Regions from separate parts of the Rahnella sp. JUb53 genome, predicted to be linked through region 3. Evidence: predicted binding sites of a transcription regulator. Region 3 holds the regulator's gene; each other region holds the start of a gene.

Region 1 (9,931 bases), on a different contig from region 3:
AATGAACAATAAATTTGACTATAATCTCATCAAAACGCTGGTGCTGGTGTATGAAACCCGAAGCATGAGTAAATCCGCACAAGCATTAGGAATATCATCGCCCACGCTGACCTATGCATTAAATAAACTCAGGGATTATTACGATGATCCCTTATTCATCAAATCTGTTAAAGGACTAAAAGCCACGCCGCTGGCTAACCAGCTTTATCCCTCCTTTAAAAATATTGATGAAGAAATATCCCATTCTTTGATGGTAAGTACTGATGATTCACCTGAAATTTCTAACGTTATTATCAGAACCAATACAATGATTGAATATTATTTGATTGATAAGTTATTAAAAAATAGTAAATTTCCCAAGGAGTTAAATTTTACCTTTAATAACCGTATCATGCTGGAAGACCAGCGTAGTACCGCACTGGTATCAAGAGAAGTCGATATCGATATCGGCTCAGCCATCAGGCATAACCACTCGTTCATTTCAACAAAGATTGCTCAGTCACGGATAGTGGGTTTGTGCCGGAAAGGACATCCGAGGATAAAAAACCAATTGAGCGACAAGCAGTGGATGGCAGAAGAGCATATCGTTCTCAGCTCCGCCGAAACCAGCGCTTACCTTCCTGAAAAGCTGTACGGACTGTCTCATCAGAGGAATATCCGTTACAAATCTAACTCACTGATTAATATGCTTTACTGCATTGAAAAAAGTGATGCTGTGATGTTCTTTCCGGCATTTCTGTTAAAGCATATCCCCGTGCATTTAGGCGTGCGCAGTGTGGAAATCCCCTGGATGGAAGAAGACACTCTGGATATTTATGCTTATATCCACAGTAAGGCGAAAAATGACGAGAGACTGGAATGGATTATCCAGTTACTGAAGGAGTAGAGAATAAATGATGAGGCATTATTCTGCGAAATTACAGTTACCCGTTTTTCTACAACCAGAATGGTGACATATACCTCGCCACCGGACATGTAACCATCTGGCAATTAATAAAAAAACTTATTTACTGTGCTGCGCCACCAAATCTTGCGCACACGCCCACGCCGAACTCCAGGCCCACTGGAAGTTATAACCGCCCAGCCAGCCGGTCACATCCACCACTTCGCCGATGAAATACAAACCGGGGACTTTCGCCGCCGCCATCGTTTTAGAAGACAACTCTTTGGTATCGACACCGCCGAGTGTCACTTCTGCCGTGCGGTAACCTTCGGTGCCATTCGGCTGCACCTGCCAGTTTTGCAGCTGTTCCACCAGTGCGGCCTGTTGCGGCACGTTCAGCTGTTTGAGCGTCACATCCGGAAGCTGTCCCAGCGTTTGCAAGCATTCCACCAGACGCTTCGGCAGCTGGATCGCCAGCGTATTCTTCAGGCTCTGATTTGGATGCTCCTGACGCTGCGTATTCAGAAACGCCGCCAGATCGACATCAGGAAGTAAGTTAACACTTACAAACTCACCAGGCTGCCAGTAGCTTGAAAGCTGTAAAACAGCCGGACCGGAAAGGCCACGGTGAGTAAACAGAATGCTTTCGCGGAATACGGTACCATCTTCGGCGGTCAGCACCGCAGGAACGGAAACGCCGGAAAGCGTCTGTAAATGTTCGAGAAGCGGCTTATGCAGGGTAAACGGCACCAGACCGGCGCGGGTCGGCAACACTTTCAGGCCAAACTGTTCCGCCAGACGGTAACCGAACGGAGAAGCGCCGAGTCCCGGCATGGAAAGTCCGCCGCTGGCAACAACAAGTGAGTGAGTACTCACAGTTGAGCCATTCACGTTGATAATAAAGCCTTCTTCCGTTTTCTGAACGTCGGTGATTTCACTTCTCAGACGCACATCAACGTTACCCGCTTCGCACTCTTTATCAAGCATCGCCACAATCTGCTGCGCGGAGTCATCACAGAAAAGCTGGCCGAGGGTTTTCTCATGCCAGGCGATATTGTAACGGTTGACCATATCGATGAAATCCCACTGGGTGTAACGCGCCAGTGCGGACTTACAGAAATGCGGATTTTCAGAAAGATAAGCCGCCGGCTCGGCGTAAAGGTTCGTGAAGTTGCAGCGTCCGCCACCCGACATCAGGATTTTACGTCCGGTTTTTTTGCCATTATCCAGCAGCAGAACCCGGCAGCCACCCTGTCCGGCCTGTGCCGCACAGAACATACCTGCAGCACCTGCACCAATGACGACCACATCAACCTGTTCCACTTTTGGCCTCTCTTTATGAATATTCGACTACGTTTTAGATAGGGTTTCCCCTTCTGAGCGGGCGTGCTGCCCACTGAGTGGCGCGAATTGTAAGGGACAGACGCGTCTTAAACCAGTCAGACAGCTTGCTTTCTGAACGTCGTAAGGAAATGTTTCAGCTGGCAAAGGAGGAATAAGATTTTGATAAATAAAAATTTAATTGAAACAAACGTGAATTTTGAACTGTTTTTAGTCAAAAAAATGTCATATTTTCCTTTTCCCCTCACCCTGTTCTCGCAGATAATGCGCGGCGTTCATGACCACTAACTGGCGTAACAATTATGCTGCATCTATTTGCCGGGTTGGATATTCATACCGGTTCGTTGTTGATTCTCGCGTTACTGTTTGTTCTGTTCTACGAAGCGATTAACGGCTTCCATGATACGGCCAACGCAGTAGCAACCGTCATCTATACCCGGGCAATGCGTTCGCAATTAGCGGTCGTGATGGCAGGGGTATTTAACTTCTTTGGCGTTCTGCTGGGTGGTTTGAGCGTGGCCTATGCCATCGTCCATCTACTCCCAACCGATCTGCTGCTCAATGTAGGTTCCGCACATGGTCTTGCCATGGTGTTCTCTATGTTACTGGCGGCGATCATCTGGAACCTCGGCACCTGGTATTTTGGTTTGCCGGCGTCCAGTTCCCATACCCTTATCGGCGCCATCATTGGCGTAGGGCTGACCAATGCATTAATGACTCACACGTCCGTGGTCGATGCATTAAACATCCCTAAAATGATTGGTATTTTTGCTTCGCTGATTATCTCTCCGCTGGTCGGGATGATTATCGCCGGTACCATGATTTTCCTGCTCCGCCGTTACTGGAGTGGCAATAAGAAACATGCCCGTATCCACCTGACACCGGCAGAACGTGAGAAGAAAGACGGCAAGAAAAAGCCGCCATTCTGGACACGTACCGGTCTGATTCTGTCGGCTATCGGCGTGAGTTTTTCTCACGGCGCTAACGATGGTCAGAAGGGTATCGGTCTGATCATGCTGGTGCTGATTGGCGTGGCGCCAGCAGGTTTTGTGGTGAATATGAACGCGACCGGTTACGACATTACCCGTACCCGCGACGCCGTGACTCACCTCGGCCAGTATTATCAGCAACATGTTGATGCCGTGCCGCACGTGGTTGCACAGACGCCAATGGTGCCTGCACCGGACGTCAATATCGCACCGACCGATGAGCCTAAAGTGTTCCACTGCGACAGCAGCCACGCACTTGACGCTATCGGCCGCGCGCAAACACTGCTGACCAATCTTCAGTCTTACAGCGACCTGGCACCGGAAGAACGCAGCCATATGCGCCGTCTGCTGATGTGTGTTTCTGATACTGCGGATAAAGTGGCCAAGCTGCCGGAAACCTCTCCTGCGGATAAACGCTTCCTCGGCGAGCTGAAAACAGACATTCTGCAAACCGTTGAATACGCACCAATCTGGATCATCATTGCTGTCGCTCTGGCGCTGGCACTGGGTACCATGATTGGCTGGAAACGCGTGGCGACCACCATCGGTGAGAAGATTGGTAAGAAAGGCATGACGTACGCACAAGGCTTGTCTGCACAGCTGACCGCGGCCGTTTCTATCGGCGTTGCCAGCTATACGGGTATGCCGGTTTCCACCACACACGTGCTGTCTTCTGCGGTTGCAGGGACCATGATTGTGGATGGCGGCGGTGTGCAGTCGAAGACCGTGAAGAACATTGCAATGGCGTGGATCTTAACCCTGCCGGTGTCGATTGTCCTTTCCGGCGTGCTGTACTGGCTTGCGCTGAAGCTGATCTGATAGCTTTCTGAACGGCATTAAAAAGGCGACCCTGCTCAGCACGGTCGCCTTTTTTGTTTCCTTTTCCACACATCCTCCCTAATTCATAACCAAAGTAACTGGAGTTGCAGCAAGGCAGCAAGCGAGAGAATCCCGATGAGCTGACACAAGTCAGTGATTCGGGTGAACGAGAGCCGCTAACGCCGCTGCAGCTTCAAGTACGAAGGGTATGCTAATACCAGATCAGCATCGCTAACATACTGATTAAAATTAATCCGACCAGTGCAGTTGTGAGCATAAACTGACCGCGGACCCGTTCACAACGGCGGATAAACTCAGGATCGTGATGTTCAACATAGCGCTGAGCATAAATGTAACGCACCAGTCTTATTTGTTTGCTCGGCTGACCGTGCGACGTGAAGAATCCCCCGCCATCAACGTACTGATACAGCAGCGGATCGCACCCCCGCAGTACCACCAGCAATGCGCGCAAAGAAGAGTAATAGCGCAGCATATTCACGACACACACAAAACATAAAGCCCAAAACAGCGCAACGGGACTGATCATGATTCCCCCTCAAGGCGAACTGACACCACGCAATGCACCGGTAAAATAGCGGCGCATACCCGACGTTTCGCCCTGCCTTTCCGCAATTTCACACCCCCGGGCAAACTGCGCCCGCCCTCTTTTCGTACCACAGAAGATTGCCAAAGCAGGAGAAGCCTGCATTATTGAGTGTAGGAAACGAATCCCGAACTGTTCATATTATTTCTATCTATAGATGCCCGGATTTCGAAATGGGATCTGTATGCTTGATTTCTCTGACCATTTTGGCGCTATACTGAAGTCATGACATTCGCATGATGCTGATATTGCTATTAACCGACTTATGGAAGGAGTTTTCTTATGGCTTACAAACACATACTGATTGCTGTTGACCTCTCACCTGAGAGCAAAGTTTTAGTCGAGAAAGCGGTTTCCATGGCGCGTCCGTATAACGCCAAGGTGTCCCTGATCCACGTTGATGTGAACTATTCAGACCTGTACACCGGTCTTATCGACGTCAATCTGGGCGACATGCAGAAACGCATTTCCGAAGAGACGCACCACGCGCTGAACGAACTGTCGCAAAACGCCGGTTACCCGATTTCAGAAACCCTGAGCGGCAGCGGTGACTTAGCGCAGGTGCTGGTGGATGCCATCAATAAATATGGCGTGGATTTAGTGCTGTGCGGCCATCACCAGGATTTCTGGAGCAAACTGATGTCGTCCGCGCGCCAGCTGATCAACACCGTTCACATCGACATGCTGATCGTGCCTTTGCGCGATGAGGAAGAAGAAGCGTAAGACGTATTATTGCGTTAACGCTGACATAAAAATGCCCGCAGGTGAAAACCGGCGGGCATTTTTTTGTGATTATTTAGGGAAGCGTGACAACGGCGGCTTTCTATAACGGCGTATAAATATCAAACCGGTGACTCTTGGTCACAACTGCGGCCTGTGCGGCGATATCAGCCATTGGCGGGGCATAGTCCGGGCGTTTTACCACGATACGTTTAGTCGCTAAGCGGCGCGCCGGTTCCAGCAGGCCGTCGGCATCTTCATCCGGGCCGACTAAACCCTGAAACACCCGCATCTCTTTCTTCACCAGCGCACTTTTCTGTTTGTGCGGATACATCGGATCGAGATACACCACTTCCGGCTTTGGCGAAAGTTCAGCAAGCGCGGTCAGACTTGAAGCATGCAGCAGCGTCATGCGCTCGCGCAACCACGGACCGATTTCCGCATCACGATAGCCACGCGCCAGCCCGTCATCAAGCAATGCCGCGACGACCGGATTGCGCTCCAGCATCCGCACTTTGCAGCCCAGAGATGCCAGTACAAACGCATCGCGGCCCAGTCCTGCGGTCGCATCGACCACATCCGGCAGATAACTGCCTTTGATACCGACGGCTTTCGCTACCGCTTCGCCACGTCCGCCGCCGAATTTGCGACGATGCGCCATCGTGCCGCCGACGAAATCGACAAAAATCGCGCCGAGTTTGGGCTCGTCGCGTTTGCGTAATTCCAGACGTTCAGGCGTCAGCACCAGCGCCATCACGGCATCAGGGTCAGACGTCAGATTCCAGCGCTGCGCCAGAACAGATAAGGCGCCTTCATCGGCGCCTTCTTCACACAGTAAACACACACTCACAGGCAGAGGTTATCCTTTGATTCCGTAGTGGCGCAGCATAGCATCCAGCTGCGGCTCACGCCCGCGGAAGCGTTTGAACAGCTCCATTGGCTCTTCGGAACCGCCGCGCGACAGAATATTATCCAGGAACGACTGACCGGTTTCGCGGTTGAAAATCCCTTCTTCTTCAAAGCGGGAATAGGCATCGGCCGACAGCACTTCCGCCCACAGATAGCTGTAGTAACCCGCCGCATAACCGCCTGCAAAGATGTGGCTGAAGGCGTGCGGGAAACGTCCCCATGAAGGTGACGGCACCACGGCAACCTGTTTCTTGATTTCTGCCAGCGTTTGCAGGATTTGCGCGCCTTTGGCCGGGTCATATTCCGCATGCATACGGAAATCGAACAGACCGAACTCCAGCTGACGCAGGATAAACAGCGCCGCCTGATAGTTCTTCGCCGCCAGCATTTTATCCAGCATCTCTTTCGGCAACGGTTCGCCGGTTTCGAAATGGCCGGAGATGAACGCCAGTGCGTCCGGCTCCCAGCACCAGTTTTCCATAAACTGACTTGGCAGCTCGACGGCATCCCACGGCACACCGGAAATACCGGCCACTCCAGGGGTGTCGATGCGGGTCAGCATATGATGCAGGCCGTGACCGAACTCATGGAACAGCGTGGTGACTTCGTTGTGCGTGAACAGCGCCGGTTTGTTGCCCACCGGACCGTTAAAGTTACAGGTGAGATACGCGACCGGTTTTTGCAGTTCGCCGTCCGCTTTACGCATGCTGCCGACGCAGTCATTCATCCATGCGCCACCGCGTTTGTGCTCGCGGGCATACAGATCGAGATAGAAACTGCCGCGCAAGTCGCCGGTTTCATCGAACAGATCGAAGAAACGCACGTCTTTGTGCCAGGTTTCTACGTCTTTACGTTCTTTGGCGGTGATGCCGTAAATGCGTTTCACCACTTCGAACAGCCCTTCCAGCGCACGCTGTTCAGGGAAGTACGGGCGTAGCTGCTCGTCGTTGATAGAGAACAGATGCTGTTTCTGTTTTTCACCGTAGAACGGCAAATCCCAGGCTTCCATTTCATCCACGCCGAAATGTTCTTTGGCGAAAGCTCGCAGCTGCGCCAGTTCCTGCTCGCCCTGCGGACGCGCACGTGTTGCCAGACCGCTCAGGAAGTCGATCACCTGTTTCGGGCTTTCGGCCATTTTGGTGGCGAGCGACATATCCGCGAAGGAATCAAAACCTAACAGCTGAGCCAGTTCGTGACGCAGCGCCAGTTCTTCAGCCATCACTTCACTGTTGTCCCACTTACCGGCATTCGGGCCCTGATCGGATGCACGGGTCGCGAACGCTCGATACATTTCTTCGCGCAGTTCACGGTTTTCGCAGTACGTGATCACCGGCAGATAGCTTGGGATATCCAGCGTTAACAACCAGCCTTCCTGCTCTTTCGATTCCGCCAGCGCTTTCGCCGCGGCCAGTGCGCTTTCCGGCAGACCTTTCAGGTCATTCTCATCAGTGATGAGTTTGCTCCAGCCCATGGTGGCATCGAGCACGTTGTTGCTGTAGGTCGAACCCAGCTCAGACAGACGCGCGGAAATTTCGCCATAGCGTTTTTGTTTATCCATCGGCAAACCAATGCCGGATAACTCAAAATCACGCAGCGCGTTATCAATGGCTTTTTTCTGCGCCAGGGACAGCGTGCTGAAATGTTCGCTGTCTTTTAAATCACGGTATGCCTGATACAAACCGGCATGCTGCCCGGTCCAGGTGCTGAATTCAGACAGAATGGGCAGGCATTGCTCGTAAGCTTCACGCAGTTCCGGGCTGTTTTTCACTGCATTGAGATGCCCGATCGGCGACCAGATACGGCTCAGGCGATCGTCACTTTCGGCCAGCGGCTGACACAGGTTTTCCCACGTATAAGGCGCACCCTGCGCGACGACGCGTTCAATCGTCTGGCGGCTTTCTTCGATAGCGGATTTCATCGCAGGGACAATATGTTCAGGCTTGATCGCAGAGAAAGGTGGCAGGGCGAACGGTTTTAAGAGCGGATTCGACGCGTTTTGCTGTTCAGTCATAGGGCCAGTCCTTCGTAATAGCGTTTGGGGCTGATGCGTCTGTGGCGCACCACGCCGTGAATTCGGGTCGTCTTAAAGATGACGTAACTTCTAACATGCGGTCAAGTTATGGGGAAATCAATGGGGGGCGGCGATTTCGCCCGGCGGCCATTGATATTCATGTTATCAATCACTCCCGTTCGGATTATCAGGTTGCAGCAAGACCTGCCTCGCAATTTTCATCTTTGTCTGTCTCCTGCCGCTAAACCCTATTTACAACGAGGTTATTCCTGTTAGCTTCCCGTTATCTGGCGTATGCCAGTTCACTTTTTCCACAACGCAGGGAGTCAGCAGGGAATGAAAACACTCAAAATTGTCACACTGGGCGGCGGCTCAGGTTACACACCGGAACTGATCGACGGATTTATCCGGCGCTACGACGAATTGCCGGTTTCGCAGTTCTGGCTGGTGGATATCGCAGCCGGTGAGGAAAAGCTGAAAATCGTCGGTGCGCTGGCACAACGGATGGTCAAAAAAGCCGGGCTCCCGATGACCGTGCATCTGACCACCGACCGCGAAGCCGCGCTGCGTAACGCGGACTTCGTTACGACTCAGCTGCGCGTCGGCCAGCAGGAAGCCCGTATTCACGATGAGGCGATCCCGCTGAAATACGGCGTTCTCGGCCAGGAAACCACCGGTGCAGGCGGCTTTATGAAGGCACAGCGCACCATTCCCGTGCTGTTAGATTTGTGCCGCGATATGGAAAGGTTGTGCCCGGATGCGTGGCTGATCAATTTCACCAATCCGGCAGGGATTGTTACTGAGGCCATTGAAAAATATTCGAGCATCAAAACGCTGGGCATTTGCAGCGGTGCGAACAGCATGATGATGGATATCGCGAAGGTGTATGAGGTCGGTCGTGAAGACGTATATGCCCGCGTGATGGGGCTGAATCACCTGATATTTGCCGATCAGATCGCCGTCAAAGGCCACGACGTCACCGCAGAATTTATTGAGAAACTGGCGCAGGGCAATGGCCAGAATCAGCTGAAAAACATTCCCGATACCGGATTGCCACCGGCCTTTATCCGCGCGCTTGGCCTGTATCCCCTTTCCTACCTGAAGTATTTCTATCTGCAGCGTGAAATGGTGGCGCACAGCGTAAAAGACAGCCAGACGCACGGCACACGCGGAGAACAAACGCGTGAAATAGAACGCCAGCTTTTTGAACTCTATAAAAACCCGCAGCTTGAAAGCAAACCGAAAGAACTGGAAAGCCGGGGCGGTGCGTATTACTCGGATACTGCCTGTTCGATTATCAGCGCGATTTATAACAACCGGCAGGAGATCCACGTCGTCAATACGCTCAATCGCGGAGCAACGCCCGATCTCGACGAAAACAGTGTGGTAGAAACGAACGCAATGATAGATCGTCGGGGTGCGCATCCTCTGGCTTACGGGCGTTTGCCGGTGAAAATCCGTGGCCTGATCCAGAGCGTCAAAGCCTTTGAGGAACTCACCATCGAAGCCGCCGTCACTGGCGATTATTCCACCGCATTAATGGCGCTTTCGGTGCATCCGCTAATGCCGTCAGTGGATATTGCCGAAAAAATTCTCGACGAATACCTCGTTGTAAACCGGCCTTTCCTGCCGCAATATCCACAATAATCACGGGC
Region 2 (9,931 bases), on a different contig from region 3:
CACAGCGATGCGGATGCCGTTTTCGACCACGAAGTTGAACTGAGCGCCGCAGAAATCGCGCCGATGGTGAGCTGGGGAACCAGCCCGGATCAGGCACTGGCAATCAGCGGCCAGGTGCCGGATCCGCTGGCAGAATCCGATGCCTCACGCCGCAAGGATTTACAGCGTGCGCTGCAATACATGGGACTGCAGGCCGGTCAGCCGCTGAAAAGCATCAGCATCAGTCATGCCTTTATCGGGTCCTGCACTAACGCGCGCATCGAAGATTTACGTGCCGCCGCCGAAGTGGTTCGCGGAAAAACCGTCGCACCTGCCGTTCGCGCGATGATCGTGCCCGGCTCAAGTCAGGTTCGCGCGCAGGCCGAGCAGGAAGGTCTGGCGGAGATCTTCACCCGCGCCGGTTTTGAATGGCGTCAGTCGGGCTGCTCGATGTGTCTGGCGATGAACGACGATGTGCTCTCGCCGGGCGACCGCTGTGCCTCCAGCACCAATCGTAATTTCGAAGGGCGTCAGGGCGCGGGAGCGCGTACCCATTTGATGAGCCCGGCAATGGTAGCTGCTGCGGCAATTTCCGGTCATCTGACCGATATCCGGGAACTGGAAGGAGAAAACAATGCAGGCTTTTAACGTACTAACCGGCGTAGCTGCGCCGTTACCCGCCGCGAATGTCGATACCGATGTGATCATGCCGAAGCAATTTTTAAAAGGCATCGACCGCAACGGGTTAGATCTCGGGGTATTTTTCGATTTGCGTTTTCTGGCGGACGGTTCTCCGGATCCGGCGTTTATCCTCAATCAGCCTGACTGGCAGAATGCCAGATTCCTGCTGGTCGGGCCGAACTTCGGTTGCGGCTCCAGTCGCGAACATGCGGTATGGGGATTAAAACAGCTGGGGATCCGTGCCTTGATCGGCACGACGTTTGCGGGGATTTTTTTCGATAACTGCCAGCGTAACGGCGTACTGACGGTACAGCTGAGTCCTGAACAGTGGCAACAGGTCGCACAGGAAGTGACTCTCGCGGTCAGCAACGAAATCACCGTCGATTTGCCACAGCAGAAGATTGTTTTGCATAACGGCAACGTGATTGATTTTGCCATTGATGAGCTGAGCAAACTCTCTTTGCTTAACGGATTAGATGCTGTCGGTAATACGCTGCGGTACAGCGAGGACATTCGTCAGTTTCAGCAGTCACATCTGCAAAAAAATCCGTGGCTGGCCTGAGCCACAGATATCTGATGTGCCCTCTAAAAACGGCGCCAGGTCAGTAACTGACTGAACCGCTGCTGAAGGAATTCGACGCAAACCCGCAGCTTGGCAGAATCCGCAAGGCGTGTCGGGTAAACCGCCCACACGCTGGCGGGTTGCGAATAGTCTGGCAATATCTGAACCAGTTCACCGCGTTCGATATAAGGACGTACGTCCCACTCTGAACGCAGGATAATGCCGTGATCTTTCAGTGCCCATTGCAGAACCACTTCGCCGCTGTTCGATGAAAGCGGCCCTTTTACACGGGCGCGAACCTCTTTGTCTCTGGCGGTGAGAGTCCAGATGCCAAAGGGGTTATCGCGCTCTTTTAATACCAGACACTGATGCTGCGCCAGCGCATCCGTTGACTCCGGCACGCCATGCGCGGCCAGATATGCCGGAGACGCACACAAAATACGCTGATGCTGCGCCAGCTTTTTACCGATGTGCTGCTCGGGAATATCGTCACCGACAAGAATTTCCAAATCGATCCCGTCGGCGACCAGATCCACTACCCGGTCGAATAAATCCAGTCGCAGATTCAGCAGCGGATACTGTTCCGCCAGTTCAGCCACCGCAGGTGCAACGTGACAACGCCCGAAACCGAACGAGCTGCAAATATGCACATTGCCTCGCGGTTCAGTGCGGGAGTCTGACAGGTCACCGATAAACTGATCGAAGTTATCCAGAATTTGCAGCGCCCAGCGGCGGGCTCTTTCACCCTCGTCGGTTAAGCGCACACCCCGTGTGGAACGGTGCAGCAGACGGGCATTCAGCGACTCTTCAAGGATCTGGATCCGCTTGCTGACATAGGCCGGAGACTGACCGAGCTCAGTGGCGGCAGCGGCAAAACTTTGTTTATTTACCACCGCCAGAAACACCCGTAAATCTTCTGCCAGTGGCAGACGATCGCGTTCACTTGTCATAGTGATTACCCGCAGACAGGCATGTTGAGCTTTTCCGCCCGGTGTACATCAGTGCTTTTCACCCCGGCGTTAGCCAGTTTTTCTTCCGCCTCGTCGAGGTCTTCCTCATCGATTTCCAGCGATTCCTGATCCTGCCCCTCACAAGGGGTCAGCGCCAGTTCCACCAGGATCGGGAAATGATCCGACCCCATAAACCCAAGACGCTGAAGACTGACCAGCGTGAAATCTTTGCTATGGAAAACGTGATCCAGCGGCCAGCGCAGGAAAGGATAACTGGCGTGGAAAGTATTGAACATACCCCGGCCACGGCGCGGATCGAGCAGGCCGCTGACTTTCATAAACAGGCGCGTGGTGCGCGACCATGCCACATCATTCAGGTCACCGGTCACAATCGTTGGATAGGTCGCTTTCGCCGCCGTATGACCGACAGCAACCAGCTCGCCATCGCGGTCAGTGGATTCGTCGGCTTCCGTCGGGCTTGGCGGCATCGGGTGCAGGCAGTGCATCACCACCTGTTCGCCGGAAGGCAGTTCGGCGCGAAAATGCATCGACGGAATATCGTCTGCCACCAGAAATTGAATTTTTGCCGAATGCATCGGCAGACGGGAATAGACGTGCATTCCGTAGAGATTATCCAGCGGGCAACGCAGGCTGTGCGGGTAATCCGCGTCCAGCACCGCCATCTGGTCTTCCCACCACTGATCTGTTTCCAGCAACACCAGAATATCCGGCTGATGCTCGCGTATTTGTGCAATCAGCGCGCCGGCTTTGCGGTTGGTGGTCAGCACGTTGCTGTTCATGATTTTGATACGTGAATGACTGCCGGAGACGGTTTTCTTCACCTGCACCCGGTAAAAGGGGGTGTAAGGCAAAATCCACCAGCTCTGATAGGCCATACAAGCCACCGTTAAAATAATGATTGTGGTGGAAATTCCGTCGCTTAACGGCATGATCATCAGCTCGGTCAGCAGAAATAGCAGACACAACGTTGCCATCTGCAAACGCGGGAAATCCCAGACCCGTACCCACCAGCGCTGATTGCGGGAAAAAGGCAGCAGCGTCAGCAAGGTCATGATGACCGTCAGGACACAAAGGGTAATTCGAAAAGCATGCATCGGTTATCGACCCTGATAAAAAAATAGCAGAAGAGAAACTCTCAATACCTTGTTAACCGATTGTGACTTAAAAAACGGAGGGCGACCAGAAGGATGTCACCGCCCTTTCCATTGTTCCGAAAAAGGCGGCATTTTTAGCGGTAATTATTTTGCAGCGGCGGCCTGATCAGGCACATGACACCAGTTGTGTTGCTCGACAATCCCGCCATTTGGCGAGGTGTAACCGATACAGCCCAGAATGGTGTCGTACAGTTTTTCATGGAAAGCCGGTTTCTTTTCAGCGGCCATTTTCTGCAACTGTTCGAAGCCCGCTTTGTTCTGGTCGTTTGACAGGAACTTGTCTGACGCCCAGACCATGATCGGCACAGTACGTTGCTCAATCGGCGCATGATCGCGCGGTGTGCCGTGGAAATGCATACTTTTGGAAATCGATTCACCGTGATCGGAGGCATAAAACACAATCGCATTCTTGTCGCGCAGCTGATCAAACACCTGCGACAGGAAATAGTCGGTATACAACAGCGAGTTGTCGTAAGCGTTGATCATCTCTTCCGTAGAACAGGAATCATCAATACCCATGCATTCCGGCTTATATTTGGCGAAAGAACGCGGATAACGGTCGGAATAAAGATAATGCGAGCCTTTGGTATGCAGAATAATCAGGTGCTTACCCTGCGGATGATTGCTCATCGAATCTTTCATTTCGTTGATGAGCAGCATGTCATCCACCGGCTTACCGGCATTGCGCTTCTCAGAGGCAATGTTTTCACGCAGTGAATAATCGTCAGCGCGGGTTTTATTGTAGAACCACGCTTCGCTTTGCATGGAATAAAGCTCAGAGCTCCAGCCATTGCTTTTCAGAACGGAAAACACGTTAGCTTCTTTCAGGGTACGCTGCGGTTCTTCAGAGGCTCCGCCCTCGCGCACAAACATGCAGCGCAGGGAAAGTTTGGTGGCGGTATCACAGGAATAGCCCTGCAACGCGACCAGATTTTTCTCTTTGTCGAGATTCGGCGTGTTGTCACGGTCGTAGCCGTACAGCCCCATATGGTCACGACGCGCACTTTCGCCGATCACAAACACCACATACATATCTTTGGCATCAGCCGGTGCGGTGTAAGTGAAATGTTTGGCCGGATCGAACAGGTTTTTATTGTCTTCGGCTTTGCTGTAGCTGCTGTAGGTGTATAAACCCAGCGCGGAAAGCCAGTTCGACGGCGAATACGTACCGGCAACCACGCCGCCATAACTCGCCATCATGCGGTTATTGACGATATCGTGACGATCCTGCACTTTGCCCATCAGACGCAGCGGCATATAACAAATCAGCCCGGAAACCGCGAGCAGCACGGTTCTCACCGCCAGCTTTTTAAAGGTGGTTTGTCTGAGCGCCGCACCCGGCATTTTGCTCAGCCACAACAGCAGAACGGGGATCAGGCTGACCAGAACCGTCCAAGCGATGAAGTGCGTTCCGACAGATTCTTTCGATAAATCAATCGAGTCCGATGCCAGCGCCGCCGCCAAAATACCGTAACCGATATCGACGTTGAACAGGATCATGTAATAGCTGGCGGCAGCGGAGGAAATAACAATGGCCGTCATCAGCACACGGAAAACGGTTTTTCCGGTATAAGACAGCAACATACAAAGGAAATAGACCAGCGCGAAACAGGCGATCGCTTCAACAGCAATGGACAAGGCATTGTCATAATGCAGCTGCTCGAAACGACGGAAGAAGATCGGAAGGTTCAGTAAAATCCCAAGATAAAGTGCAATGAACAAAGAGATGCTCTGTTGCGAAAGTGTTCGTAATTTATGCATTAGAAATAAATGGCTCTTTTGTGAGTCTGTTTACGTCGTAAAGACCGCTCGTACCGGAGGATGGAACCTGCTCCTTAGGACAATTCAGACCCCGGAACGCCTATAATCGTTCAAAGTCATTGGTGACTTCCAATGTGATAATGTTACAAAATTAACGAATTGCTTATGTTTCAAAGCCATAGAAATGTGGGTTTCATACTTTTCCGACTCATTTTTTGAAATCTGTTGAGCAATTATTAAGAATCTTTGTGACCCGCATCAGGAAAGGACAGCGTGAAGCGCGTCTCTCCCTGCGCTGAACTTTCAACACTGACACTGCCCTGATGCAGCGCCATAATGGCCTGAACAATCGATAAACCGAGCCCGCTGGAACTGCCACCTTCACTGCGCGATGCATCTGCACGATAGAAACGGTCGAAAAGTTTTCCGAGCTTATCTGCCGGTATCGGATCGCCCTGACTGATAACGTGAATATCCATGCCTTTATCATGAGGTTCGGCGCGTAATACCACTTCGGTTCCTTCACGGCCATAACGCACCGCATTGGCAACCAGATTACTCAGCGCACGCTGGAACAAAATAGCATCCGCGTGTAATACACCGCGCCCCTCGCCATGCAGGGTCATTTCCCGCTCTTCTGCCAGCCCTTCAAAATATTCCTGGATACGCGTAATTTCTGATGAAACATCAATGCTGGTTATGGTGAGAACCGACCGCGCATCCGAAGCACGCGCCAGAAAAAGGATGTTTTCGACCATCCGCGAGATGCGTTCCAGTTCTTCCATATTGTTAGCCAGCAGCGTTTCATATTCTTCAACCGTGCGTGGCTGATACAACGCCACCTGACAATGCCCCATCAGCGCGCCCACCGGCGTGCGGATTTCATGGGCCAGATCAGCGGAAAACTGCGTCAGGCGCTGATAACCTTCCGCCAGCCTTTCCAGCATATCGTTGAAAGAAAGGATGAGTTGCTGTAATTCCTGCGGCGCTTTGTCTGTACTCAGGCGCGTCGATAAGCTGGCCGGGTGGATTTGCGTCGCTTCCCGCGCCATATTGCGCAGCGGCCTCAACCCGCGGCGGATGACCAGATAACCCAGTGCGGCAATCAGCACATACGAAAACAACACTGCGCCGATAATTTCCCAGCGGAAGGTTTCTAACAGGCGCGATTCTTCGGTCATGAAATGGCCTGCGGTAATTTCAACCGTGCGTCCGTCCTGAATTTTTACCGCAGCACGGGCAAAACGCACCGGCGTGCCATCTGGCGCCTTTTGCCCGTGAACCGTTTTCAGCGTCAGCGGCTGGCCTTCGGGTACCGCGGCAAACGGCGGCAAAACAAGGTGTGAAGGATTGACGTTGATTAACGGCGGTTCACCGGAAAGGCTGAAGGTCAGAATATCGCGCTCATTGCCGAGCATATTTTCAAACAGGCCAGGATTACGGCTCAGCTGTGACAGCGGGAATTCATTCGCCAGCAGATGGCGAAAATACTGCACGCGCCCGCTGACCTGATAATCCGCACGGCGCACCAGTTCTTTGTCCATCGAATAGTAGAGATAAAAGCCCACGGCACTGACCACCAGCGAGGCCAGCAGCGCAAAAAGTAATGTGGCGCGCAGCGTCAGCGACATGGCCCGTGCAGGCTTTTTAGCGGAGGTTAAATCAGTCATTGCGCACTTCACAGACGTAGCCGATGCCGCGCACGGTGTGGATCAGTTTCAGCTCAAAGCCACGGTCAACTTTGGCGCGCAGACGCTTAATGGCGACATCCACCACATTGGTGTCACTGTCGAAATTCATATCCCATACCTGCGAGGCGATCATGGTGCGCGACAGCACTTCGCCTTCGCGACGCATCAGCAGCTGCAATAACATGAATTCTTTATTGGTCAGCGCGATGGTCTGATCCTGACGGGTTACGCGACGGCGTAGCACATCAAGATGCAGGTCAGCGACCGAGTAAATATCCGGCTCACGCGCTGCCGGACGGCGCAGCAACGTGCGGATACGCAATACCAGTTCGGTAAAGGAAAACGGTTTGATCAGATAATCGTCAGCGCCCAGTTCCAGCCCGTGGATGCGATCCTGCACTTCATCACGTGCGGTGAGAAACAGCACCGGCACGTCGCTTTTCTTGCGCAGAACTTCCATCACCTGCCAGCCGTCGAGGCCGGGCAGCATGACATCGAGGATCACCGTGTCATAGCCCTCTTCCAGCGCCAGAAACAGGCCATCGGCCCCGTTACGCGCCAGATCGACGCTGTAACCGGCTTCGGTCAGCCCTTTTTTCAGGTAATCGCCCGTACTGACATCGTCTTCAATCACCAGTATCCGCATTCAGGCCCTCAGCGCCGCAATACCATTCTCCCAAAGAATGATTCATGGGGAAGTTTATCAGTTTCGCCAGACACCTTTGATGACAATTTTGTCATCAATTTGTCATCAGCCAATCCCGGTTTATCGTCCACTCTTAATGAAGCTATTCATCACTGGCAGGGTCAGTGATTCTTCTAACCAAATGAAATAATGCCGGAAACTGGAGAGTTAATAATGAATACCACCAAACGTCTTGCGGGTCTGTTACTGGGTTCACTGCTGATGAGCAGCACAATGGCATCGGCTTTTGCCGCCGATAACGTGATCAAACCAACACGCGGAACCATTGATTCTGTTAATGACTCATCAGTACAAATCACCACCCGTCAGGGCGAAAAGCTCGACGTTAAGCTGACGGATAAAACCCGTATCAACTCCGTCACCAAAGGCCAGATCAGCGATATCAAAGCCGACAGCTTCATCGGTACGGCGGCAGTACCTCAGGCCAACGGCACACTGAAAGCGCTGGAAGTTCACGTATTTGCGCCAAGCCTGCGCGGCAGCGGCGAAGGTTTCAATCCGTTTGAATCGCCGGACGGCAAAATCAACACCATGACCAACGGCACCGTCGGCAAACTGGTTAACAGCAATGGCCGCACGCTGACTGTGAAATACCATGATGCAGAGAAAACCGTTGTCGTTCCTGACGATGTACCGGTCGTTCTGCTGGCACCGGGTGACCGCAGTCTGCTGAAACCGGGCACCAAAGTCGTGCTGTTCGCGATGAAAGATGACAAAGGCTCCCTGGTTGCACGCGGCATTTCTGCGGGCAAAGACGGCGTTACGCCACCAATGTAATCCGGCCTGACGGCCTTACCGGACAACAGGAGTTTTTCCGTGAAACCTCAGCCCTCTCCACTTCGCAAACGCAGGGTGCATTCCTGGCCAGTGCGCATTTGTCACTGGATTAATCTGCTGGCAATGATCGGCATGGTAATGAGCGGCTGGGGGATTTATAACGCCGACCCGATTTTCTCGTTTACCTTTCCCCAAAGCACGACCCTCGGCGGCTGGCTGGGCGGCAACATCGCCTGGCATCTGGCAGTCATGTGGATGCTGGCGGCCAATGCCCTTTTCTATGTGCTGTGGGGCATGTTCAGCGGCCATTTCCGCCGCGACTTTTACCCCTTTTCGCCGCGCTCCGTCTGGCGCGATACCGTTCGCGCGCTGACATTCAAACTTCCCCACAAACTCGGGCAGTACAACGCCGTGCAAAAACTGATGTACAGCGGCGTGCTGTTGCTCGGCGTATTGCTTTTGCTTTCCGGTTTGTCCATCTGGAAACCGGTACAGTTCAGCGGTCTGGTGTGGTTGTTTGGCGGTTTTGATATCGCGCGTTATGTGCATTTTTTTGCGATGAGCGGCGTGATGCTGTTCGTCATTATTCACGTACTGATGGTTCTGCTGGTGCCAAAAACCTTCTTGGCAATGCTGACCGGCGGCAAAAAAATAAGTACGGAGGAAAGCGCCGATGAGTGATAAATCACGCCGGCCAAAAATTATTCTTGAGCCCGATCAGCGCAAGCAACTGGTCAATATTCAGCGCCGCATGTTATTGCGTGGCGGTCTCACGTTAGGCGCGGTATCGATGCTCACCGGCTGTAATCTGCAGGACGGTGACGAAGTCGATAAAGTGCTGTGGGCGATGTCACGCTGGAATGACCGCGTGCAAGGCTGGCTGTTCAGCGGACAAAAACTGGCGCAAACCTATCGCGCTGACCAGATCACCACGCCGTTTCGCTTCAATGCTTATTATCCGGAATACAACGTGCCGGAAATAGACATTCCCAATTACCGGCTTGAAGTCTCCGGTCTGGTGCAAAAGAAAGCCTCGTGGACGCTGGAACAGTTACAGCGACTGCCGCAGGAAAGTCAGATCACCCGTCTGATTTGCATTGAAGGCTGGAGCGCAATTGGTCAGTGGAAAGGCGTGCCGCTGAAAACGTTTTTGCAGCACATCGGCGCAGATCTGACCGCTAAATACGTCGGATTCAAATGTGACGACCGCTATTATTCCAGCATCGATATGGCGACGGCGCTGCATCCGCAAACCATTCTGGCGCTGGATTTCGGCGGCAAACCGCTACCGCCGGATTTCGGTTACCCGTTACGCCTGAGAATGCCCACCAAGCTTGGCTTCAAAAACGCCAAACACATCGGCGCGATTTTCGTGACCAACGAATATCCCGGCGGCTACTGGGAAGATCAGGGATATAACTGGTACAGCGGAATTTGAGTTACCTGCTAAACCCCCTCCCCGCCTCCCCCTTCGCTGAACTGAACCCCGAATGTTGGACTTTTTAAACCTTCATTCGGAGTTCATATGAAATACAATTTTCAAATCAAACTTATGGCCGTCAGGCATTACCTTGATGGTCGTGACGGCTATAAACTCACTGCCCGCCAATATCAGGTTCCCGCCTCTTCACTTCGGGCATGGACTGCGG
Region 3 (9,931 bases):
GCGCAATACCCGGCCCGTTATCACTGATCTGGAACTGTGCGCCATGCGGCGTTTGTTGCCAGCTGACTTCTATCCGCGTCCCCGCCGGGGTGTGGTTGACGGCGTTGTACACCAGATTCGACACCGCGCTGCGTAACTGATCTTCATTGCCAAAGACCTTCAGTTTCTCGTTTACACGGAACACCACTTCGTGACGGCCACCGCTTAAAGATTGCACTTCGCGCTCCAGCATGCCGAGCATTACCGGAATATCGACTTTCTCGTGCATATCGATATTTGCTGACGCTTCGATTTTCGACAATGTCAGCAGCTGCTTGACCAGCCCGTCCATGCGCCGCGTCTGCTCCTGCATGGTGTCCAGCGCTTTGGTACGAAACGGCTCTTCCAGCTTGGCGTCTTCCATCATTTCCAGATATCCCTGCAATACAGTCAGCGGGGTTCTCAGTTCATGACTGACGTTAGCGAAGAAGTTACGACGCGCACCTTCGAGCTGACGCATCTGGGTAACATCACGCGCCACCATCAGCAATTGCCCTTCGGAATAAGGCATAACGCGAAACTCGACGTAATGCTCGTTATTGAGTTGCAGATTCAGGGCACGGCTGAAATCACGGGTCTGGATCCAGGTACGAAACTCGGGATAACGCAGCAGGTTAAAGATGTGTTGTCCGTTATCTTCCGGCCAGCGGAAACCGAGCAAATCTTGCGCCAGCCCGTTACACCAGAAAATATTGCCCTCTTCCGTCGTCAGTACCACCGCATCGGGTAATGATTCGGCACCACTGCGGAAACGTTTAATGAGCTGACCTAATTCGCGACGGCGACGGCGGTTACGCATCTGCATCTGGTTTAGCCCGTAAAACAGAGGCTCCCAGCTCCAGCGGCCATTCGGCGGGGTTATGCTGCGGTCAAGCCACAGCCAGTGAGAGAGTTTGAGCTGGTTGTAATAATTCCAGCCCAGCGCCGCCAGCAGCGACGCAAAGAGGAGCCAGCCGAAATGGCCGACGAAGATACCGAGGATTAACGCGGGCAGGCAAAAGAGAAAGAATTCACCGGCCAATCGTTTCCATGACAAACGTTCTAGCACACAGATTCTCCGCTGTGGGGACTCAATAACGCGTTGAAAAACGGTATCCGGTTCCACGAACAGTCTGGATCATTCTGTCATGTCCACTGGTTTCCAGCGCTTTACGTAAACGACGAATATGCACGTCTACCGTGCGATCTTCCACATAAACGTTAGTGCCCCAGACGTTATTGAGCAACTGTTCGCGGCTGTAAACACGTTCGGAGTGGGTCATAAAGAAGTGCAATAATTTAAATTCGGTCGGCCCCATATCGAGCGCCTGCTCGTTGGCCATCACACGGTGAGACGACGGATCCAGGCTTAAACCCTGCATGTCGATCACTTCTTCCACCGCCATTGGCGAGATGCGTCGCATCACGGCTTTAATGCGGGCAACCAGTTCTTTTGGAGAAAACGGTTTGGTGATGTAATCATCGGCACCGACTTCCAGGCCGCGCACCCTGTCTTCTTCTTCACCGCGGGCGGTCAGCATCATGACCGGAATTTCGCGGGTCAGCGCTTCACGTTTGAGATGTTTGATAAACTGAATACCGGAACCGCCGGGTAACATCCAGTCGAGCAGGATAAGTTCAGGGTAAGGTTCTACCAGCTGGCCAACGGCTGAATCAAAATCTTCAGCTTCTACTGCCTGATAGCCATTCTGTTCCAGTACAAAACACACCATTTCACGGATTGGAGCTTCGTCTTCAACCACCAGTATACGTCTTGCCATCGTAGGTCCTGCCAATAGGTTAGCGATCTTTTATTTGATTGCGGGCGCCATTATGCGTCAGTTTTGTGACAGATTTATGAATAGAAAGGATGGTTCATTACAGTCAAATATGACAGAGACATTTCTTCTATTCAGCTGCCATCTCGCTGAAATTGGTCTGATTTATCGGGGACAGCGTCCCCCGCCGACGTTTATACTTTGCCCCATTGTCGTCATCCAGATCCATACGGGAGTCTCATGCGCCTGATCCACACGTCAGACTGGCACCTCGGCCAGTACTTTTTCACCAAAAGCCGCGCCGCCGAACATCAGGCATTTTTGCGCTGGCTGACCGGTCAGGTGCAGCAACATCAGGTAGATGTCGTGATTGTGGCAGGCGATATATTCGATACCGGTTCGCCGCCCAGCTATGCCCGAGAGCTTTACAACCGTTTCGTCGTCGAACTGCAACAAACCGGCTGTCAGCTGATTGTACTGGCCGGGAATCACGATTCTGTCGCCACGCTCAATGAATCGCGAGAACTGCTTTCCTGCCTGAATACGCGGGTGATTGCCACCGTCGGTGAAAACCTCTCAGAACAGATTCTGGTGCTCAACCAGCGTGACGGAAAACCTGGCGCGGTACTTTGCGCTATACCCTTTTTACGTCCGCGTGATTTGCTCGCCAGTCAGGCGGGACAATCCGGCAGCGACAAACAGCTGGCATTACAGGAAGCCATCGCCGCGCATTATGACGCATTGTGGCAGGCCGCGCAGACCAAACGGGACGAACTCGGCGTTTCGCTACCGATCATTGCCACCGGCCATCTGACCACGGTTGGCGTCAGCACCTCCGATTCCGTGCGCGACATCTATATAGGCACACTCGATGCCTTCCCCGCGCAGGCGTTTCCGCCGGTCGATTACGTGGCACTTGGTCATATTCACCGCGCACAGTGCGTCGCCAAAACCGAACATATCCGTTACAGCGGTTCGCCGATTGCGCTGAGTTTTGATGAACTGAGTAAAGCCAAAAGTGTGTACTTACTGGACTTTGAGGGCGCGACGCTCAACGCCATCGACACGCTGGAAATTCCCGTTTTCCAGCCCATGCAGATAATCAAAGGCTCGCTGGCAGAAATCGAAAAACAACTGGCGCAGTTCGAAGGCGGCGATCCGGCCAAACCGGTGTGGCTGGATATTGAAGTCGCCACGCAGGATTATCTCAGTGATATTCAGCGCCGCATTCAGGCTCTGACGGCAGATTTGCCAGTAGAAGTGGTGCTTTTACGCCGCAGTAAAGAACAGCGTATCAACAGCATTGAGCAACAGGAAAAAGAGACACTCAGCGAACTGAGCGTCAGTGACGTCTTTGAAAGACGGCTGGCACTGGAACCGGATCCTGACGAACCGCGTCAGGCGCGGATGCGCACGCTGTTTGCGCAGGTTGTTGAACAGGTCACCAGTGGTCAGAATGCGGAGGACAGCGCACAATGAAAATTCTCAGTTTGCGTTTAAAAAACCTGAACTCGCTGGAAGGCGAATGGAAAATTGATTTCACCGCTGAGCCTTTTGCCAGCAACGGATTGTTCGCCATCACCGGTCCGACCGGCGCGGGGAAAACCACCCTGCTCGATGCCATCTGTCTGGCGCTGTATCATCAGACGCCACGGCTGAACATCACGCCAAGCCAGAACGAGCTGATGACGCGCCACACCGCCGAATCGCTGGCCGAAGTGGAGTTTGAAGTCAAAGGCGTCGGTTATCGCGCGTTCTGGAGTCAGCGCCGCGCCAAAAACTCGCCGGACGGCAATCTGCAGGCACCGAAAGTAGAGCTGGCATTGCTGGCCGACGGCAAAATTCTGGCCGATAAAGTGCGCGATAAACTCGATGCCATCGCCACACTGACCGGGCTGGATTTCGGTCGCTTCACCAAATCCATGATGCTGTCTCAGGGGCAATTTGCCGCATTCCTGAATGCCGATGCCAATGACCGCGCCGAACTGCTGGAGGAACTGACCGGCACAGAAATTTACGGGCTGCTGTCTGAGCGAGTATTTGAGCAACATAAAGAAGCGCGGATAACGCTTGATGGTCTGCACCAGCGCATGGCCGGGATCGAACTGCTCAGCGAAGAACAGCGCCAGACGCTTGAAGCACAACTTGCTGAACTGAACGCGCAGGAAATCACGCTCAGTCAGCAGGCGCAACAGCGCCAGCAGGATCTGAACTGGCTGCAACAGTGGCAGCAGGTGCAGCAAAAACAGCAGCAATCTCAGCAACAACTGACCGCCGCCGAGCAGGAAAATCTGGCCGCCGCGCCGCAGTTACAGCAACTGGCGCGCAGCGAACCGGCAGAAAAACTGCGTCCGTTGCTCAACGATCGCCAGCGTTGTCAGGATGAATCGCAACGTCTTCAGCAGCAACTGGCGCACCTGACGCAGCAGCAGGAACAGCAAATCGCGCAAATGACGCCGCTGAATCTGGCTGTGGAGCAGTCGCAAACGGCACGTCAGAAACAGGCGGAAGAACAGCGTCAGACCCAAACGCTGATCGAAGAAAAAATCCTGCCGCTAGATGGCGAAATCACCCGTTTGCGTAAATCACTGACTGAAACACAGCAGTCTGTCACTGATGTGCAGAAACTTGTCAGTGAGCATAACGCGACGCTGGTGCAAATGACCGCCGAACGACAGAAGCTGGACGAAGAAAGCCGCCAGCATACGACCCGCCAGACAGCGCTGACCGGCGCACTCAACACTGCGCAACAGCGTCTGACTGAGCTGGAAAAACAGCACCCGCTGGCAGCATTGCAGAAACGACAATCCGAACTCACGCAGCTGCGTCCGGTGCGGCAACAGCTGTTTTCACTCGCGCAAATTTTCCCGCAGCTGAATCAGCGCGTGCAGCAACAGCAAAAAGATTTCGTTCAGTATCAGACGCAACTGGCTGAAGAAGAACAGCGTCTGGGCACCATCCGCCTGCAATGTCAGAAACAGCTGGAGCATCTCAACGACGTTAAGGCACTGCATAAACAGGAAATGCTGATCGTCAGCCTCGAAGCCGAACGTGCGAATCTGCAAAGCGGCAAAGCCTGCCCGCTGTGCGGTTCCACATCGCATCCGGCGATTGAACATTATCAGGAGGTCAAACCCTCTGAAACGGCGCAGCGCCTCGAGAAAATGCAACTGGAGTTCGATGCGGCAAAAGCCAGCGGTATCGAACTGGCAACAAAAATTAAAAGTCTGAAAGAACAGCAAACGCGGCTGCAAATCCAGCTGGAGCAAGACCAGCAGCAACTGAATGCGCATACCGCAAACTGGCAACAGCTCAGCGCACCGCTGAACCTGACGTTTACGCTACATGATACCGCCGACATCACTCAATGGCTGACTGCCCGCGATGAAGAAGAACAACAATCGCAGGCGCTGATTAGCCAGCACGAACAGCTGGCCCGGGCGCTGCAACAGGCGAAAGATGCCCTGAATGACGCACTGAACGCGCAGCAGAAAGTGCAGCAGCAAAGCGCATTGCTGACCGAACGCGTTACCCGGCTGGAAGAGACGCAGGCGAAATCTCAGCAAGACGTCGAACGGCTGCAAAAGTTGTTTGCAGAAGGCGAAAAAAACCTTTCAGAACTAACTGCTCAACGCCTTGAACTGTTCGGCAACCGCCAGGTGGCGCAGGTTCGCGAGCACTTACATCAGCAACAACAGGCGGCAGAAAAAGCGGTCAGTGACGCGCAAACCGCATTGCAAAAAGCGCAGGAACAGCGCGATCAGCTGGCCGGGCAACTGGCGAGCACGCAACAGCAACAGTTGCAGGCCACAGAACAACTGACGCAGGCGGAGCAGGCGTGGCAACAGGCGCTGAGTGCCAGCGGATTTGCCAATGAAGCCGCGGTGAAACTGGCGCTGCTGGATGACGCACTTCGTCAGCAGCTTCAGCAACGCAAAGAAAATCTGCAACAACAACTGGCGCAGGCGCAGGCGTTACTGGCGGATGCCGGTCAGCAGCTCGAAAAACATCGTCTTGCCCGCCCGGCTCATCTGAGTGAAACAGAAAGCGATCTTGACGTTCTGACAGCGCAGCAGGCAGAACTGACGCAACAGCTGAAAGCTTTACAGCAACGTCTGGGCGAAGTGAAAAACCAGCTGGAAAGTGACACATTACGCCACAGCGGACAACAGGCGCTGATAGCTCAGATTGCCCAGGCGCAGCTGACCTGCGATGACTGGGGTTATCTGAATCAGATGATTGGCTCCAGCGACGGCGCAAAATTCCGTAAATTCGCGCAGGGACTGACGCTCGACCATCTGGTGTATCTGGCGAACCTTCAGCTCGAAAAACTGCACGGGCGATATTTGTTGCAGCGCAAAACCAGCGATGCGCTGGAATTACAGGTGGTCGATACCTGGCAGGCGGACGCCGTGCGCGATACCCGCACCTTATCCGGCGGTGAAAGCTTCCTGGTCAGTCTGGCACTGGCGCTGGCGCTGTCTGACCTGGTCAGTGATAAAACCCGCATCGACTCGCTGTTTCTCGATGAAGGTTTTGGCACACTCGACGCCGATACGCTGGATACCGCGCTGGACGCGCTCGACAGCCTGAATGCCTCGGGCAAAACCATTGGCGTGATCAGCCATGTGGAAGCGATGAAAGACCGTATTCCGGTGCAAATCAAAGTGACTAAGGTGAACGGTCTGGGCGTCAGCCGCCTGAGCAGTGAATTTAAAGTCTGACAGATTATCCTGCGGAGCAACTGGCGGGTAAATTGCTAGCCATCTGCTCCGCAATGGATCCTGATTGTGAGCAACTGCGCAAAATTCGCACCAGCGCAGTGCGCTCATTGTTCCCAACCCGCTGAATTCCCGCTTATTCCCTCCTGCCGATAAACTGGCACGCCCTGTGCTTAACGTTATGTATACAAGTTGCAGTACAAGTTGCAGCGCCTGCATAACCGTTAAGGGAACCGCCCATGAATAACATCAAACCTGAAGTCGATAAAAAACGCCGCCAGCTGATGAAATGGCTCGCCATCACCGGCGGCGTCTCCACGCTTGGCGGTATGATCCCGACCTCGGTCTTTGCAGCTGATGACGATGAAATCCGCATTGGTTACTGGCCGATTGTCGGCGGTTTACCGTTATATGTGGCGCTGGAACAGGGCTTTTTTAAAGAAGCCGGACTGAATGTAAAAGGCGTTAAATTCGCCAGCGCACAGCAAATTGTCGAGGGGATGATTACCGGCAGGATCCAAGGGTGCGCTAACGGCACGGCCACAGGCGCGCTGGGTCTGGGGGCTATCACCTCACCGGATTTGTTCAAAATCATCTGCTCGAATCCGTCCAATCATCAGCTGGTTCTGGATGAATTTCTGGTGCCGCTGAACAGCACTGCGAAAGCGATCAGCGATCTGAAAGGTAAGAAGATCGCCTGCGGGCCGGGGATCCAGAACGTGACGATGGCGAAGATCATTCTGGAGAAAAATGGTTTCACTAATCCTTCAGTGATCGAACTGCCGGTCGGGCAGCACGCACCTGCGCTGGCCGCCGGACAAATTGACGGCGTGTATACACTCGAACCCACCGGCACCGTCGGGCGCATGAAAAACCTTTCCCGCACGCTGGAAACCGGCGTCATTTCTAAATACGTGCTCGGCAATGAAGACGCGCCCTGGTTCGGCGGCGCCGCGGCGCTGAACTCCAGTTTTATCGCCAGCAAACCGGAAGAAACCAAAAAGTTTATTGCCGCTTATCAGAAAGCGGTGGAATTCATTGCGGCACATCCTGACAAGGCTCGCGAAAACGTCGCCGGTTACACCAGCATAGAACCGGCACTGGTGAAAGAGGTGCCGCTGCCGGGCTTTGTGATGTATCCCGATTTAAAAGGCGACAACCTGCAATGGTTCCAGAAATTTTATGACGTCTTTACGGAAAGAAAAATCTTCAGCAAACCGGTCGATGTTGCTTCGCTGATTTATAAAGGATAAGGAGAAACAGGATGACTTCACGCTGGTCTTCAAGGTTACTGCCGCTGGTCGGCCCGGTGCTGCTGTTTTTATTCTGGCAACTGGCCGTCAGCGCAAAATGGCTGAACCCGGTGCTTCTGCCCTCGCCCGTCGAGACGATTGGCTACATGTTCCAGTCATTTTTCGATGCTTCCATGCGCACCGACATCGGCGCAACCCTTTACCGCACGCTGGTATCCTTTGCTTTTGCCGCAGTGATAGGCGTGCCGCTCGGCGTCATTTTAGGCAGCAATGAAAAGATCTATCGCAGCCTGGAATTTCTGATCGACTTCTTCCGCTCCACGCCGTCATCAGCGCTGATCCCGCTGTTTATGCTGATTTTCGGCATTACCGATGCTAATAAAATTGCCATCGCCGCCTTTGCCGCGGTGCTGGTTATCCTGTTTAACAGCGCGTACGGCGTGATGAATGCCAAGAAAACCCGGCTGATGGCGGCCAAAGTGATGGGAATTTCCCGCTGGCATATTTTTAAAGACATTCTGCTGATGGAAAGCCTGGCGCAAACCTTCGTTGGCCTGCGCACCGGTGTGTCAATTGCGCTGGTGATCGTGATCGTCGCTGAAATGTTCATCGGATCGGAAACCGGCCTCGGCCACCGGATCATCGATGCCCAGCAGGTGTTTAACATCAAAGACATGTACGCCTCAATCCTGATCACCGGCGCGCTGGGTTATCTGCTGAATCTGGCTTTTTTGCTGATCGAGAAAAAAACCGTCCACTGGAGTAGCAAAGCATGACGCAACCTCTCTCGCTGAACCCCGATTACAAAGGCCCGCAGTTGCCGCAGTACGCCACGCGCCCGGATACCCATGTGACGATCCGCGGACTGAGCAAGGCGTTTGCCGGACAGCCGCTGTATACCGATCTCAATCTCGACTTACCGCGTGGAAAGATCGTGTCGATCTTCGGCCCGAACGGCTGCGGTAAATCGACGTTAATGAACATGATCGCCGGGCTGATCCCGGTGGATAAAGGCGACATTCTGTTCGACGGCAAAACGCTGGCGCAGACCACCATCGGTTATGTGTTTCAGAACTACCGCGACGCGCTGTTTCCGTGGATGAGTGCCCGCGCCAATATCGCCTACCCGCTGATCCGACACGGCATGAGCAAAGCGGACGTCAATGCGCGGGTCGAAGAACTGACGCAAATGTTTGATATCCGCTTCGACCTGAAACGCTATCCGTATGAGCTTTCCGGCGGCCAGCAGCAAACCGTGTGCATCATGCGGGCGCTGGCGACGCGTCCGGAAGTGATGTTCCTCGACGAGCCTTTCTCGGCGCTGGATTTCGAGATGACGCTGTTTATCCGCGATAAATTGCAGGAAGTGCAGCTGGCGACTGGCGTCACCATGCTGATTGTGTCGCATGATCTCGAGGATGCAGTGTTTCTGGCGGATGAGATTTTACTGCTGACACGACGACCGACGCAGATTGCAGAAATTGTGCCGTTTGACCTGCCGCGTCCGCGTGGTTCTGAAATCATGAGCCACCCGGAATTTATCCGCGTGAAGGCGCACACGCTGGACGTATTTAAACGGGAGATGGCGCTTTAACTGCTGGATTATGAATGAGATCAGGGGCGCAAACTCTGCCCCCTGAAAATTGATGAAGAACTTACAACGCAAAACGCGATTGCGGCCACAGCCAGGCAGCGCCACGCACTCCGCTCGAATCACCGTGAACCGCTTTGAGCATTGGCGTTTCACATTCCCCGCCAAATACCCATTGTTTAACCAGCAGCGGCACGGTCTGATACAAACGATCCACATTACTCATGCCGCCACCGAAGACAATTACGTCCGGATCGAGAATATTCACTACGTTTGCCAGCGCCTTAGCCAGACGACGCTCATAACGACCCAGCGCCAGTTCCGCCGTTTCATCGCCCCGCTCAACCAGCGCAATAATCTCTGCGCCGTTTAAACGCTGACCGGAATGACGGAAGTAGTCTTCGGCAAATCCGGTGCCGGAAACAAACGTTTCGACGCAGCCTGATTTTCCGCAGTAGCACGGGACTTCGCGGGCAAACTGGATTTCTTCCTCATCCTGCCACGGCAGCGGATTGTGGCCCCACTCGCCTGCGTTGCCGTTGCCGCCCGCGTGCGCCACGCCGTTAAGCG

Evidence for each region. Region 3 encodes PhoB, which activates phosphate uptake and scavenging genes when phosphate is short. Its sites were predicted from a motif close to CTGTCATAAAACTGNCNNAT; they were not measured.
Region 1: a site for PhoB is predicted at 2,436-2,455, ahead of pitA (inorganic phosphate transporter PitA). Genes of this name have one in related genera too.
Region 2: a site for PhoB is predicted at 7,534-7,553, ahead of EC840_RS11925 (heavy metal response regulator transcription factor). Genes of this name have one in related genera too.

Annotation. Positions count from the first base shown of each region.
Region 1 is NZ_SLYT01000008.1:14,861-24,791, forward strand. Features, by position in the region: gene EC840_RS17930 (LysR family transcriptional regulator) at 2-886, shown strand; gene EC840_RS17935 (NAD(P)/FAD-dependent oxidoreductase) at 1,004-2,206, opposite strand; gene pitA (inorganic phosphate transporter PitA) at 2,527-4,032, shown strand; gene uspB (universal stress protein UspB) at 4,244-4,579, opposite strand; gene uspA (universal stress protein UspA) at 4,919-5,359, shown strand; gene rsmJ (16S rRNA (guanine(1516)-N(2))-methyltransferase RsmJ) at 5,460-6,206, opposite strand; gene prlC (oligopeptidase A) at 6,216-8,276, opposite strand; gene EC840_RS17965 (6-phospho-beta-glucosidase) at 8,613-9,923, shown strand.
Region 2 is NZ_SLYT01000004.1:293,226-303,156, forward strand. Features, by position in the region: gene leuC (3-isopropylmalate dehydratase large subunit) at 1-627, shown strand, start outside; gene leuD (3-isopropylmalate dehydratase small subunit) at 614-1,222, shown strand; gene EC840_RS11905 (LysR substrate-binding domain-containing protein) at 1,246-2,172, opposite strand; gene EC840_RS11910 (endonuclease/exonuclease/phosphatase family protein) at 2,178-3,287, opposite strand; gene eptB (kdo(2)-lipid A phosphoethanolamine 7''-transferase) at 3,432-5,108, opposite strand; gene EC840_RS11920 (heavy metal sensor histidine kinase) at 5,345-6,778, opposite strand; gene EC840_RS11925 (heavy metal response regulator transcription factor) at 6,771-7,445, opposite strand; gene EC840_RS11930 (hypothetical protein) at 7,659-8,282, shown strand; gene EC840_RS11935 (cytochrome b/b6 domain-containing protein) at 8,322-8,963, shown strand; gene EC840_RS11940 (molybdopterin-dependent oxidoreductase) at 8,956-9,720, shown strand; gene EC840_RS11945 (helix-turn-helix domain-containing protein) at 9,808-9,931, shown strand, end outside.
Region 3 is NZ_SLYT01000003.1:275,399-285,329, reverse strand. Features, by position in the region: gene phoR (phosphate regulon sensor histidine kinase PhoR) at 1-1,087, opposite strand, end outside; gene phoB (phosphate response regulator transcription factor PhoB) at 1,110-1,799, opposite strand; gene sbcD (exonuclease subunit SbcD) at 2,037-3,275, shown strand; gene sbcC (exonuclease subunit SbcC) at 3,272-6,520, shown strand; gene EC840_RS09040 (ABC transporter substrate-binding protein) at 6,757-7,770, shown strand; gene EC840_RS09035 (ABC transporter permease) at 7,782-8,546, shown strand; gene EC840_RS09030 (ABC transporter ATP-binding protein) at 8,543-9,364, shown strand; gene mak (fructokinase) at 9,426-9,931, opposite strand, start outside.